Regions from separate parts of the Microbacterium atlanticum genome, predicted to be linked through region 2. Evidence: predicted binding sites of a transcription regulator. Region 2 holds the regulator's gene; the other holds the start of a gene.
What was found. Region 2 encodes HrcA, which represses chaperone genes, less so after heat shock. Its sites were predicted from a motif close to TTNGCACTCGNNNNNNNCGAGTGCNAA; they were not measured.
Positions count from the first base shown of each region.

Region 1: the regulator HrcA is predicted to act here: its motif matches at 3,243-3,269, upstream of IR212_RS14145 (Hsp20/alpha crystallin family protein).

Region 1 covers NZ_CP063813.1:3,069,977-3,076,233, reverse strand. The annotation lists gene IR212_RS14160 (VOC family protein) at 1-248, shown strand, start outside; gene IR212_RS14155 (L-serine ammonia-lyase, iron-sulfur-dependent, subunit alpha) at 351-1,937, shown strand; gene IR212_RS14150 (hypothetical protein) at 2,043-3,026, opposite strand; gene IR212_RS14145 (Hsp20/alpha crystallin family protein) at 3,325-3,783, shown strand; gene IR212_RS14140 (thymidine kinase) at 3,851-4,441, opposite strand; gene IR212_RS14135 (TetR/AcrR family transcriptional regulator) at 4,514-5,122, shown strand; gene IR212_RS14130 (ABC transporter ATP-binding protein) at 5,171-6,025, shown strand; gene IR212_RS14125 (ABC transporter permease) at 6,022-6,257, shown strand, end outside.
Region 2 covers NZ_CP063813.1:1,682,072-1,688,328, forward strand. The annotation lists gene IR212_RS07550 (DUF1990 family protein) at 1-53, shown strand, start outside; gene hemW (radical SAM family heme chaperone HemW) at 61-1,278, shown strand; gene hrcA (heat-inducible transcriptional repressor HrcA) at 1,415-2,455, shown strand; gene dnaJ (molecular chaperone DnaJ) at 2,507-3,619, shown strand; gene IR212_RS07570 (16S rRNA (uracil(1498)-N(3))-methyltransferase) at 3,623-4,357, shown strand; gene IR212_RS07575 (HIT domain-containing protein) at 4,443-4,790, shown strand; gene IR212_RS07580 (PhoH family protein) at 4,861-5,892, shown strand; gene ybeY (rRNA maturation RNase YbeY) at 5,889-6,257, shown strand, end outside.

The sequences.
Region 1 (6,257 bases), 1.4 Mb from region 2:
AGCTCGACGGGGTGCGGCTGCTCTTCGACCGCGGCGCGCCGTCATCGCTGCTCTACCTCCATGTCGACGACGTCGAGACCGCCATCGCGCGGCTGGCAGATCGCGCGGAGGTGGTCTCGCCGCCGCACGTGATCTTCCATCACTCCGACGACACGCTCGGCCCTGCCGGTCACGACGAGTGGCAGGCGTTCGTCAAGGACTCCGAAGACAACACGGTCGGGCTGGTGTCGTTCCGGCCGTCGGCCTGACGCGGCAGACTGCCCCGCCAAGTCGTCTGGATGCGCGCATCGTGCTCCTATCGGCTCGATAACGCCTGCCAGAGCGCACGGAGTGCGGCTAGCCTGGTGGCGATGAGCGCCTACGTCTCGGCGTTCGAGCTGTTCTCCATCGGCGTAGGACCCTCGAGCTCCCACACGGTCGGCCCGATGCGGGCGGCCCACGACTTCGCCGACCGGCTGCGCGCGTCCGGTGCGCTGCCCCGGGTGGCGCGCATCACGTGCACGCTGTACGGCTCGCTGGGCGCCACCGGCATCGGCCACGGGACGCCCGACGCCGTCGTCGCCGGGCTGCAGGGGCTGGAGCCCGAGACGGTGGATCCGGATGCCGTGCGCGCGGCGTGGAGCGGATGGACCGACGGAGACGCCCTCGCTGTAGCCGGCGTCCACGCCGTCCCGTTCCGGCGCGGCGACGTCGTCTTCGCGGCGCGCACCAGGCTTCCCGCCCATCCGAACGCGATGACACTGGAGGCATGGGGCTCGCCGGCCGACGGCCCGCCGCGCGGGCTGAGCGCGCCCGGCATCCGCGAGACCGGATCATCGACGGGCGTCCTCGCCCCGGCAGTCGCCTCGGACGCCGGCCTCGTCGCCCGCGAGACGTACTACTCGATCGGCGGTGGCTTCATCCGCCGTGAGGGCGAGCCGGTCGCGACGCGCGCCGCCGCCTTCCCCGTCCACTTCGACAGCGCCGAGCAGCTGCTCGCGCTGTGCGATGAACGAGGCCTGACCATCGCCGAAGTCGCGCGGCTCAACGAGACCGCGCTGCGCAGCGAGGAGGAGGTCGCCGAAGGGCTCGACGCCATCTGGGACGCCATGGCCGGCTGCGTCGAGGCGGGGCTCCGTGCCGACGGCGTGCTGCCCGGGATCCTGGGGGTCAAACGGCGTGCGGCTGCGATCCGGGCGCAGCTCGAGGAGGCCGAGGCCGACGGTCGCCGGGAGCTTCCGGGTGAGTGGCTCGGAGCGTTCGCGCTCGCCGTCAACGAGGAGAACGCCGCGGGCGGACGCGTGGTGACCGCCCCCACCAACGGCGCCGCGGGCATCGTGCCGGCGGTCGCGATGTACTGGTGGCGCTTCCTCGCCGACTCCGGGCTCGGTGCCGGCAACGCAGTGACCCCGTACGGCGAGCTCGTCGGCAGCGCCCTCCTCGGCTACCACGGGCATCCCGCCGCCCCCGCGGAGGTCGCCGGGTGGGACGAGCACGAGGTCGCCGAAGCCAACCGTCGCCGCGGCATCCGTCGCTATCTGCTCACCGCGACGGCGCTGGGCTCGCTCTTCAAGGCCAACGCGTCGATCTCGGGAGCCGAGGGCGGGTGCCAGGCCGAGGTGGGCTCGGCGTGCGCGATGGCGGCGGGCGGCCTCACCGCGGTGATGGGCGGCACCAACCGCCAGATCGAGAACGCGGCCGAGATCGCCATGGAGCATCACCTCGGCCTCACCTGCGACCCCGTCGGCGGGCTGGTGCAGATCCCGTGCATCGAGCGCAACGCGATCGCCGCGTCGACCGCGGTGACGGCGGCCCGGCTCGCGTTGCGCGGCGACGGCTCGCACTACGTCTCGCTCGACGCGGTGGTGGAGACGATGCGCCAGACCGGCATCGACATGTCGCACAAGTACAAGGAGACGAGCGAGGGCGGTCTCGCGGTCAACGTCATCGAGTGCTGACGGGTTCGGAGAATCCGGCGCTTGCGGCCGGTACGGCGAGTGCGAGGCGGCCACAGCTGCCAGATCCTCTGGGGCGTGCGCACCCGCCGGCGGACCGATCGCGGGTCAGGAGGGTTCCCATCCTCGCCGCAGGAGGGTAGCTCGAACAATCGAGATAGCGCGCGGATGCCTCCCGCGGATGTGTGCGGAGGTGAGCCGCACCACCTCCCACCCCGCCTGCGCGTACGACGCGTACTTCTCGATGTCCCGGTTCCATTGGGCGCGACTGGTGCGGTGGTGGTCGCCCTCGATCTCGACCACCGTGCGCTGATGCGGATACACGACTTCCGAGATGCCCAGCAGACGCCCTGCGGCGTCGCGGATCTCGACGTCGAGCTGCGGCTCGGGCAGCCCCGCGCCCGCGGCATCCAGGCGGTACTCCGACTCGAGCGGAGAGCTGCTTCCGACTCTGATGAGCTCGAGGGCTGCCCGCAGGCGCGCAGCGCCCTTCCGCGGCCCCGCCGCGGTGGCGCGCTGAAGCTGCTCGATCGACGTCAAGCTCCGGTGGGGCAGCGGCTTCTCGCGGTCGTCCCGGGGGATGCGGACGAACGCATCACCCGCCGTGACGAGCTCCCGCAGCGTCAGGATCGACCCGAGCATGGCCCACGTCGACGCCGGGCTGCTCACCCGCACACCGCCGCAGTCGCTGACGCGGACGAGGCCGGGATCGACCTGCAGGCCGCGGACGCCCTGGCGCCGCGGCGCACGGTGCGGAGCGGGAACGGCCACCGCGAGAAGGTCGCCGTGGCTGACGGGAACGCCCCAGAGGACGGCGGCCGTCTCGGTGGCGAAGAACGCGTGGGCCGGCATCACCTGCTGCAGCCCTCGGGCGCGCCGCGTCACGTCGGCCCGCTGGATCCGGTCGCGGGCGAGCGGCGCGTCCGCCGCCTCCTCGATCCGGTCCGGTCGCGTGAGGAGCCGCACGCCGCGGAACGGCGCCTCACAGTCCTGCGCCCGGAGTCGTCGCCGCGTCACCCCGGCCCGCCGCGCGTCCGCGTACGCGAAGGCGTCTCCGAGCTCGGGTGGCAGCGGGCGCGGGACGCGAGGCATATGCCCGACCCTCTCGCGCGGGGTGGCCGAGGGGGTCCAGGCATCCGGATCTGTGTGTACTCGTGCGGACCCGGCGCGCTGGGGAGGAGGCGCCGGCGCTGCGCGGGCCCATGGATGTGGCAGTCGTGGCCGCTTCCAACCGTCGGTTCCGGCCCTCACGGCCACATCTGGCAACGTCGCGACCCGGGTGTTCGTCCAGGGCGAACACGCGCCCACTTAGCACTCGGCACGTGCGAGTGCTAATCTGTCACTAGTTGAGTCGAGTCGACTCAACTCCAAGAACGAGAGGAGAAACCCCATGGCCACCTACGACCCGTTCCGTGACCTCGATCGTCTGGCGTCGAGTCTCCTCGACACGCGACGCGGCCCGCGCCGCATGCCGATGGACCTCTACCGCGACGGCGACCACTACGTCCTGACGGCCGACCTGCCGGGCATCGACCCGGGATCGGTCGACATCGACGTGGACGGCCAGCTCCTGACGATCCGCGCCGAGCGCACGCTCCACAGCGGCGACGACGTCAAGTGGATCACGCGCGAGCGGGAGGCCGCGAGCTTCCTGCGGCAGCTCAACCTCGGGCAGGGGATCGACACCGAGCGCATCTCCGCCAGCTACAGCAACGGCGTGCTGAGCGTCACGATCCCCGTCAGCGAGAAGGCCAAGCCGCGCAAGGTCGAGGTGTCGACGGAGGGCTCCGCGCCCACCATCAAGGCGCACGAGTCGACCGCCGACGCGCCGCAGCCCATCGAGCAGTGACCGGCTGAGCAGCAGGCGAGAATGACGGATGCCTCGTCCCCGCGCCCGGGGGCGGGGCATCCGTTCTCTACCGGCGCGTGAGCGCCGCGGTGAAGTGCCGACGGCAGCGCGCCTGGTACGACTCGATGCCGCCCACCTGCGCCCGCGTCGGGACGGTCGGGTCTTCGCCGTCGCCGGCGGCCGCGATCCGCTGATGGAACGCCGCGTCCTCGCCGCAGACCGCGCACACCGCGGTGAGCTTGATCGCGTTCTCGGCGATCGCCATCAGCGACGGCAGCGGCTCGAAGGGCCGCCCGTCGAACGTGACGCACAGTCCCGACACGACGACGTCCACGCCGCCGGCCACCAGTGCGTCGACCGCCGGCACGAGGTCGGGCCCGAAGAACTGCGCCTCGTCGACGGCCACGAGATCCAGTTCCCTTCCGTGCACGGCCGACACGAGGGACGCGACATCGGAGAAAGGCCGTGAGGGGATGCTGAGCCCCGAGTGCGAGCTCACTTGCCCCTGGCCGCGCCGGTCGTCGAGCGTGTGGCTGAACACCTCGACCGACAGCCCGGCGATGCGCGCGCGGCGGACCCGGCGCAGCAGCTCCTCGGACTTGCCGGCGAACATCGGGCCGGCCACCACCTGCAGCCTCGCCTGGTTGCGTGTGTGCATGGCGCCCACCCTACGACCGCGCTCGACGCCGCGCGCGGTGCCGATCGCCGGGTGCCGACATAGGCTGGCGTCGTGGCGGAGTATGTCGTGCCGGCTTCAAAGCGGCGCCGTGGCCGCCCCCGGGCGGGGCAGTCCGACGCGCGCGAGCGGATCCTCACCGCCGCGATGGACGAGTTCGGCGAGCTGGGCTACGACGGTGCCACGATGCGCGGCATCGCGGCGCGCGCGGGCGTGGACGCGGCGCTGGTGCATCACTATTTCGGCACGAAGGCCGACCTGTTCGGCGAAGCCGTCGGAGCGCCGATGCGGCCCGATCTCGCGCTTCCCGAGATTCTGGCCGGCCCGACGGACGAGATCGGCGCGCGCATCGTGCGCTACCTCCTGGTCACCTGGGAGGACCCGGACGTGCGCCGCCGTGGTGTGGCGCTGCTGCGCACCGCCATCGGCAACAAGCTCACGACACCCCTCCTGGCCGGCTTCCTCTCGCGGGAGCTGCTCTCGCGCATCGTCGGCACGCTCCAGGTCGAGGACGCCGACCTGCGGGCTTCGCTCGTCGCCTCGCAGGTGGCAGGGCTGATCGTCGCCCGCTATGTGCTGCGGCTGCCTGGCCTGGCCGAGGCATCCGTCGACGAACTGGTCGGCCGCGTCGGACCCACGCTTCAGCGGTACCTGTTCGGCTGACGATCGCTCTTGACGCCGCGGCGTCCCGGGAGCACTATTCATCACGTGATGAATAACTCGTCGGCGGATGCCGTCACCGTGCGCGGCCTGCACGTGCGGCGGGGTCGCACCGAGGTCTTCACCGACCTGCAGCTCGACATCCCGCGCGGCCAGATCACGGGGCTCCTCGGGCCGTCCGGCTGCGGCAAGACGACGCTGATGCGCTCGATCGTCGGCGTGCAGAAGATCGCCGGCGGGACCGTCACCGTGCTCGGTGAGCCCGCCGGATCGAGCGCGCTGCGGCGGCGCGTGGCGTACGACACCCAGGCCGCGTCGGTCTACGGCGACCTCACGATCCGGCAGAACCTGCGCTACTTCGCCCGCGTCGTCGGCGCCCCGCGTGCGGACGTCGACCGCGTGATCGAGCAGGTGGGCCTCGCCGACCAGCGCGATCAGACCGTCGACTCGCTCAGCGGCGGACAGGAGTCCCGGGTGTCGTTGGCGGTCGCGATGCTCGGCGCCCCGGAGCTGCTCGTCCTCGACGAGCCGACCGTGGGCCTGGACCCGCTGCTGCGCAACGAGCTGTGGGACGTCTTCCGCTCACTCGCCGAGTCCGGCGCAACGCTCATCGTGTCGAGCCACGTGATGGACGAGGCGCTGCGCTGCGACCGCCTGCTGCTGATGCGGGCGGGGCGCATCATCGCCGACACGACCCCCGCCGGCCTGCTCGCCGACACCGGAGAGGCCGATCCGGATGCCGCGTTCCTCGCGCTCGTCCAGCAGGACGCGCTGCGACAGGCGGCGGATGCCTCGGCCGACGGCGACCGCCGCGCGCTGACGCGGCGCGAGGCGCGGCAGCACGCCGGACCCGGGGGGCCCGCGGGCGCGCACGATCCGCGCGGTCAGGACGGGGGCCGATCATGAACGGCACCCTGACCGTCGCCACCGCGGGCCGGGTGCTGCGGCAGCTGAGCCACGACCCGCGGTCGATCGCCCTGATGCTCGTCGCGCCGAGCCTTCTCGTGGGGCTCTTCGCGTGGCTGTTCAGTGACATGGACGGCGTCTTCGACCAGTTCGGGGGACCGATCCTGGCGCTCTTCCCGTTCATCGTCATGTTCCTCATCACCTCGATCACGACGCTCCGCGAGCGGCGGTC
Region 2 (6,257 bases):
TGTTCACCCGCTACCTGCGCGCGATCTCGCCGCTGTACGCCACCCCGGCGTGAGGCGCTGATGGGCTCCGCGCTGCCCCTCGGCGAGCCCGTCCCGGCAGACGGGTCGCTGCCGGACGCCGTGCGCGTGGACGGCGGCACCGACTTCGGCGTGTACCTGCACGTGCCGTTCTGCCGCGTGCGGTGCGGGTACTGCGACTTCAACACCTACACCGCGTCCGAGCTGCGGGGTGCCCGTCAGGACCAGTACGCCGACACGCTGCTGCGCGAAGTCGACCTCGCTCGCGCCGTCCTCGATCGCGCGGGCGGGACGCGTCCGGCCGCGACGGTGTTCTTCGGCGGCGGCACGCCCACCCTCCTGCCGCCGGGCGACCTCGGTCGCATGCTCGACGGCGTGCGCGCGGCGTTCGGTCTCCGCGACGACGCCGAGATCACCGTCGAGGCCAACCCGGACACCGTCTCAGCCGCCGTCGCGTCGGAGCTCGCGGCATCCGGGGTGACCCGCATGTCGATCGGCATGCAGTCCGCCGTCCCGCACGTGCTCGCCGCTCTCGACCGCACCCACGACCCGGACAACGTCCGCACCGCCGTGGCCGCCGCCCGCGGGGCCGGGCTCGATGTGAGCGTGGACCTGATCTACGGAGCGCCCGGCGAGACGCTCGCCGACTGGCGCTCGTCCCTCGAGACCGCGATGGCGCTCGTGCCCGACCATGTCTCGGCCTACGCGCTGATCATCGAGGACGGCACCAAGCTCGCCCGGCAGATCCGCCGCGGCGAGGTCGCTGCACCCGACGACGATCTGCAGGCCGACATGTACGAGCTGGCCGACGACCTGCTCGCGCCGGCGGGCCTCGAGTGGTACGAGGTCTCGAACTGGGCGCGGGGCGCCGAGCACCGCTCCCGCCACAACCTGGCGTACTGGACCGGCGCCGACTGGTGGGGGTTCGGTCCCGGCGCCCACAGCCACATCGGAGGGGTCCGGTTCTGGAACGTCAAGCATCCGGCGGCGTACGCCCAGCGGCTCGCGGCGGGGGAGTCGCCCGCGGCAGGACGCGAGATCCCGGATGCCGCGGCGCGACGACTCGAGAGCGTGCTGCTGCGCACCCGCATCCGGGAAGGGATGCCGGTGCACGACCTGCCGATCAAGCGCCGCCCGGCGGTGGCCTCGCTGATCGCTGACGGCCTCGTCGAGGGGGCAGACGCGCTGCGGGGACGGGTGGTGCTCACCCGGCGCGGCCGGCTGCTGGCGGACGCCGTCGTCCGCGCGCTGACCGACTGACCGATCGTGCGCGACCGCCTTCGCGCCAGCGAAGCGGGCGCGAGCACCACCGCGCGCGCGGCGATCCTGACCGGCCCATCGGATAGAATTGGCACTCCAGTCGTGCGAGTGCCAGATCGGGGCGTGAGGAGGCGGGATGGTCAGCGAGCGAGGACTGCAGGTGCTGCGGGCGATCGTCCAGGACTACGTCGACACGCGCGAGCCGGTCGGCAGCAAGGCGATCGTCGAGCGGCACGCCTTCGGCGTCTCGGCGGCCACGATCCGCAACGACATGGCGCTGCTCGAAGACGAGGAGCTCATCGCGGCGCCGCACACGTCCTCCGGTCGGGTGCCCACCGACAAGGGCTACCGGGTGTTCGTCGATCATCTCGCCGAGCTGCGGCCGCTGTCGCCGGCTCAGCGCTCCGCGATCGCTTCCTTCCTGGAAGGACCCGGCGACCTGGACGATGCGCTCGTGCGCACCGTGCGCGCGCTCACCCGGCTCACCGGCCAGGTGGCCATCGTGCAGTATCCGTCGTTCGCCCGCGCCACCGTCACGCACGTCGAGCTCGTGCAGCTCGGGGGCGGCCGCATGCTCGTCATCGTGGTCACGGACACCGGCCGGGTCTCACAGCGCCTGACGTTCGTCGGCGAGCACTTCGACGAGGCCGACCTGGCCCGGATCCGCGCGGAACTCGGCACGCTGCTCGTGGGCCGACCGGTCCGCGAAGGGCTCCAGCGCATCGCCGAGCGCCTCGGGACCCCGGCTCCGCAGGCGCCGGCGCACGAGCGCGCCACCGACGAGATCCTGCGCGCCGTCGCCGAAGAGCTCGAGGAGTTCCGCCAGGACAGGCTCGTCATGGCCGGCAGCGCCAATCTCGCGCGCAGCGAAGCGGACTTCCGCGGCAGCATCTATCCGCTGCTGGAGGCGATCGAAGAGCAGGTGACGCTGCTGCGCCTCATGGGTGAGATGGTGGCCGACGAGCAGGGGCTCGCGGCCAGCATCGGGCGCGAGAACGAGGCGTTCGGCCTGGGCGAGGCGTCCGTCGTCGCCAGCGACTACGACGCGACCGGCTCTCTCGCGCGTGTCGGCGTGCTCGGTCCCACCCGGATGGACTACCCCTCCAACCTCGCGGCGGTCCGTGCCGTCGCGCGCTACCTCACGCGCATGCTGGAGCAGGACGACAGCTCCCGCTGACGCGGACGCGTACTCACGATCCCGCGGTGCAGCCGCGGCAGGAAGGCGAAAGTGGCAGACCACTACGAGGTCCTCGGCGTCTCACGCGACGCGTCCACCGACGACATCAAGAAGGCTTATCGCAAGCTCGCGCGGCAGCTCCACCCGGACGTGAACCCGGGTGACGAGGCGGCAGAGCGGTTCAAGCTCGTCACGCACGCATACGACGTGCTCAGCGACCCCGAGCAGCGCGCCCGGTACGACATGGGCGGCGGTGAGTCGCCCTTCGGCGGCGCCGGGGGCTTCGGGGGATTCAACGACATCTTCGAGACGTTCTTCGGCGCGGCCGGTGCCACGCGCGGGGGGCGGCCGCGCTCCCGGCGCGAGCGCGGGCAGGACGCCCTCGTGCGGGTCACGCTCGAGCTCGGCGACGTGGTGTTCGGCACCCACCGCGACATCGACGTGGACACCGCGGTGCTGTGCGAGACGTGCCAGGGCTCGTGCTGCCAGCCGGGCACGAGTCCGGTCACCTGCGACATCTGCCACGGCACCGGCAACGTCCAGCGCCAGGTTCGCAGCCTCCTCGGCAACGTCGTGACGTCGCAGCCGTGCAACGTCTGCCAGGGCTACGGCACCACCATCCCGTACCCCTGCGCCACCTGCCAGGGCCAAGGCCGCGTGCGGGCACGTCGCACCGTGTCGCTGGACATCCCCGCCGGCGTCGAGACCGGACTGCGCCTGCAGCTGCCCGGGTCCGGCGAGGTCGGTCCGGCCGGCGGCCCCAACGGCGACCTGTACATCGAGGTGACGGTGGCACCGCACGAGGTCTTCAGCCGCGACGGCGACGATCTGCTGGCCACGCTCGATGTCTCCATGCCCGACGCGATCCTCGGCACCACCACCACGATCCAGTCCCTCGACGGCCCGGTCGAGCTGGAGATTCGCCCGGGCGTGCAGGCCGGCGACGTGCTCACGATCAGGGGACGCGGCATCACGCCGCTGCGCGGCTCGCAGCGCGGCGATCTCAAGGTCGGCGTGCACGTGGTCACGCCCACGCGCCTCGACCACAAGGAGCGCGCGCTGATCGAGGAGTTCGCCAAGCGGACCAAGGCTCCCGCTCCGAAGCTGGCCGAGTACCACCAGGGTCTGTTCGCGAAGCTGCGCGACCGTTTCCGGAACGGCTGAGCCATGCCGCTGCACTTCCTCGTCGACGGCGCGGCTGCGGCACCCGGCGACACCGTCGCCCTGACCGGACCCGAGGCGCACCACGCCGCGACGGTGCGGCGCGTCCGCGTGGGCGAGGAGGTCACCGTGGGGGACGGCCGGGGGGCCTGGCTGACCGGCGAGGTCGAGTCCGTCGCGGCGCGCGAGGTCATCGTCCGCATCCGGGAGCGGACGGATGCCCCGCCGCCGCGCCCGCGCGTCGTGCTCGCGCAGGCCCTGGCCAAAGGGGATCGCGACGAGCTCGCCGTGCAGGCGGCGACCGAGCTCGGCGTCGACGAGATCGTGCCCTGGCAGGCCGCCCGCAGCGTGTCGCGCTGGGACGCCGCGAAGGCGGCGAAGGGCCGCGCACGGTGGGCGACGATCGTCCGCGAGGCCGCCAAGCAGGCGCATCGGGCGTGGCTGCCCGCGGTCGGTGAGCTCACCACCACCGCCGGGCTGGCACGCCGGGCCGAGGCATCCGTCGTCCTCATCCTGGAGCCGACGGCGACGGAGCGGCTGAGCACGCTGCAGCTCAGCCTCGACGACCCGCGCGACATCGTGCTCGTCGTGGGGCCCGAGGGCGGCATCGCCCCGGAGGAGCTCGAGGTCCTCACCGCCGCGGGAGCAAGAGTCGTGCGCCTCGGGGACACCGTCCTGCGCACGTCGACGGCCGGTCCCGCGGCCCTGGCGGTGGTGAGCACGGCGCTCGGGCGCTGGTGACGGTCCGACGGGCCCATCGACCGGTCACGGAGCTCGAGCGTCCGACCCGGAGCCCGTCGAAGGGCGCCGTCGGTAGACTTGCCGTATGAGCGAGTCCTCGATCTTCACGCGCATCCACAGCGGGGAGATCCCGTCCGAGATCATCGCCGAGACGGAGAACGCGTTCGCGATCCGCGACATCCACCCGCAGGCGCCGGTGCACCTGCTGGTGATCCCCAAGACCGAGGACTACCGCAACGTCGTCGAGCTGGCAGCCGGCGATCCCGCACTCATGGCAGAACTCGTGGGCCTGGCCAACAAGCTCGCCGCCGAGCACGCGGACGGCGACTTCCGTCTGGTCTTCAACACCGGCCCCGGTGCGGGCCAGACCATCTTCCACGTGCACGCACACGTGCTCGCGGGAGGACTCGAAGAGAAGAGCGTAGGTGCCTGACCAACCCGCAGAGGAAGAGGCGCGCGAGCGCACCACCACCGTCGAACGAGTGTGGGCCGATGGCGTGGCCATGGTGCAGCTGCTCGGCCCGCAGGACCGTTTGCTGCGCGTCGTCGAGAAGGAGCACCCCGAGGTCGACGTGCACGTGCGCGGCAACGAGATCACGCTGACCGGCGAGGCCGTGGCGGTCGCGGCGGCCCGATCGCTCGTGGACGAGCTGCTGGCGATGACGAGGTCCGGGCACGCCCTGGGCGAGGAGGACGTCGCGTCGTCGAACCGCATCCTGCGCTCCGAGGGCGGGCCGCGTCCGTCCGAGGTGCTCGGCGAGGCCATCCTGTCGTCGCGGGGCAAGGTGATCCGGCCCAAGACGCTCGGTCAGAAGGCGTACGTCGACGCGATCGACGAGAGCACGATCGTCTTCGGCATCGGTCCCGCCGGGACGGGCAAGACGTATCTCGCCATGGCCAAGGCCGTGCAGGCGCTGCAGCGCAAAGAGGTCAGCCGCATCATCCTGACGCGCCCGGCGGTGGAGGCGGGCGAACGGCTGGGATTCCTCCCCGGAACGCTCACCGACAAGATCGACCCCTACCTGCGCCCGCTGTATGACGCGCTCAACGAGATGATGGACCCCGAGCTGGTGCCCAAGCTCATGGCGACGGGGACCATCGAGGTCGCGCCGCTGGCGTACATGCGCGGGCGCACGCTCAACGACTCCTTCGTCGTGCTCGACGAGGCGCAGAACACCACCCCCGAGCAGATGAAGATGTTCCTCACCCGCCTGGGTTTCGGCACCCGGATGGTCGTCACCGGCGACATCACCCAGATCGACCTCCCGCAGGGGGCGTCGGGACTGCGGCTGGTGACACGGGTGCTCAACGAGATCGACGACATCCACTTCTCGTACCTCACCAGCGACGACGTGGTGCGCCACACTCTCGTCGGGCGCATCGTCGACGCCTACAGCGAGTACGACGAGCGTCGGCTGGCCGCGCGGCGCGAACGCGACGAAGCCTCCGAGTTCGCCAATCGTGCCGAGCGCCGTGCCGCCTCGGCCCGACACGGCGGACCCCGCGACCACCTTCCGAAGCGAGGACGCGCATGACCATCGAGATCGGCAACGAGTCGGGAATCGCGGTCGACGAGACCGTGCTGCTGCGGCTCATGGAGCACCACCTCGCGGAGCTTCACGTGAGCCCCGACGCCGACGTCGCCATCCTCCTCGTCGACGAGGGCGCGATGGAGGCGCTGCACGTGCAGTGGATGGACGAGCCCGGCCCCACCGATGTGCTCAGCTTCCCGATGGACGAGCTGCGGCCCGGCACCGATGACGCCCCCACGCCGGCCGGCCTTCTCGGCGACATCGTGCTCTGCCCGCAGGTCGCCGAGACGCAGGCGATGGCGGCCAAGCACTCGACGCTCGATGAGCTCGTCCTGCTCACCACCCACGGCCTTCTCCACCTCCTCGGC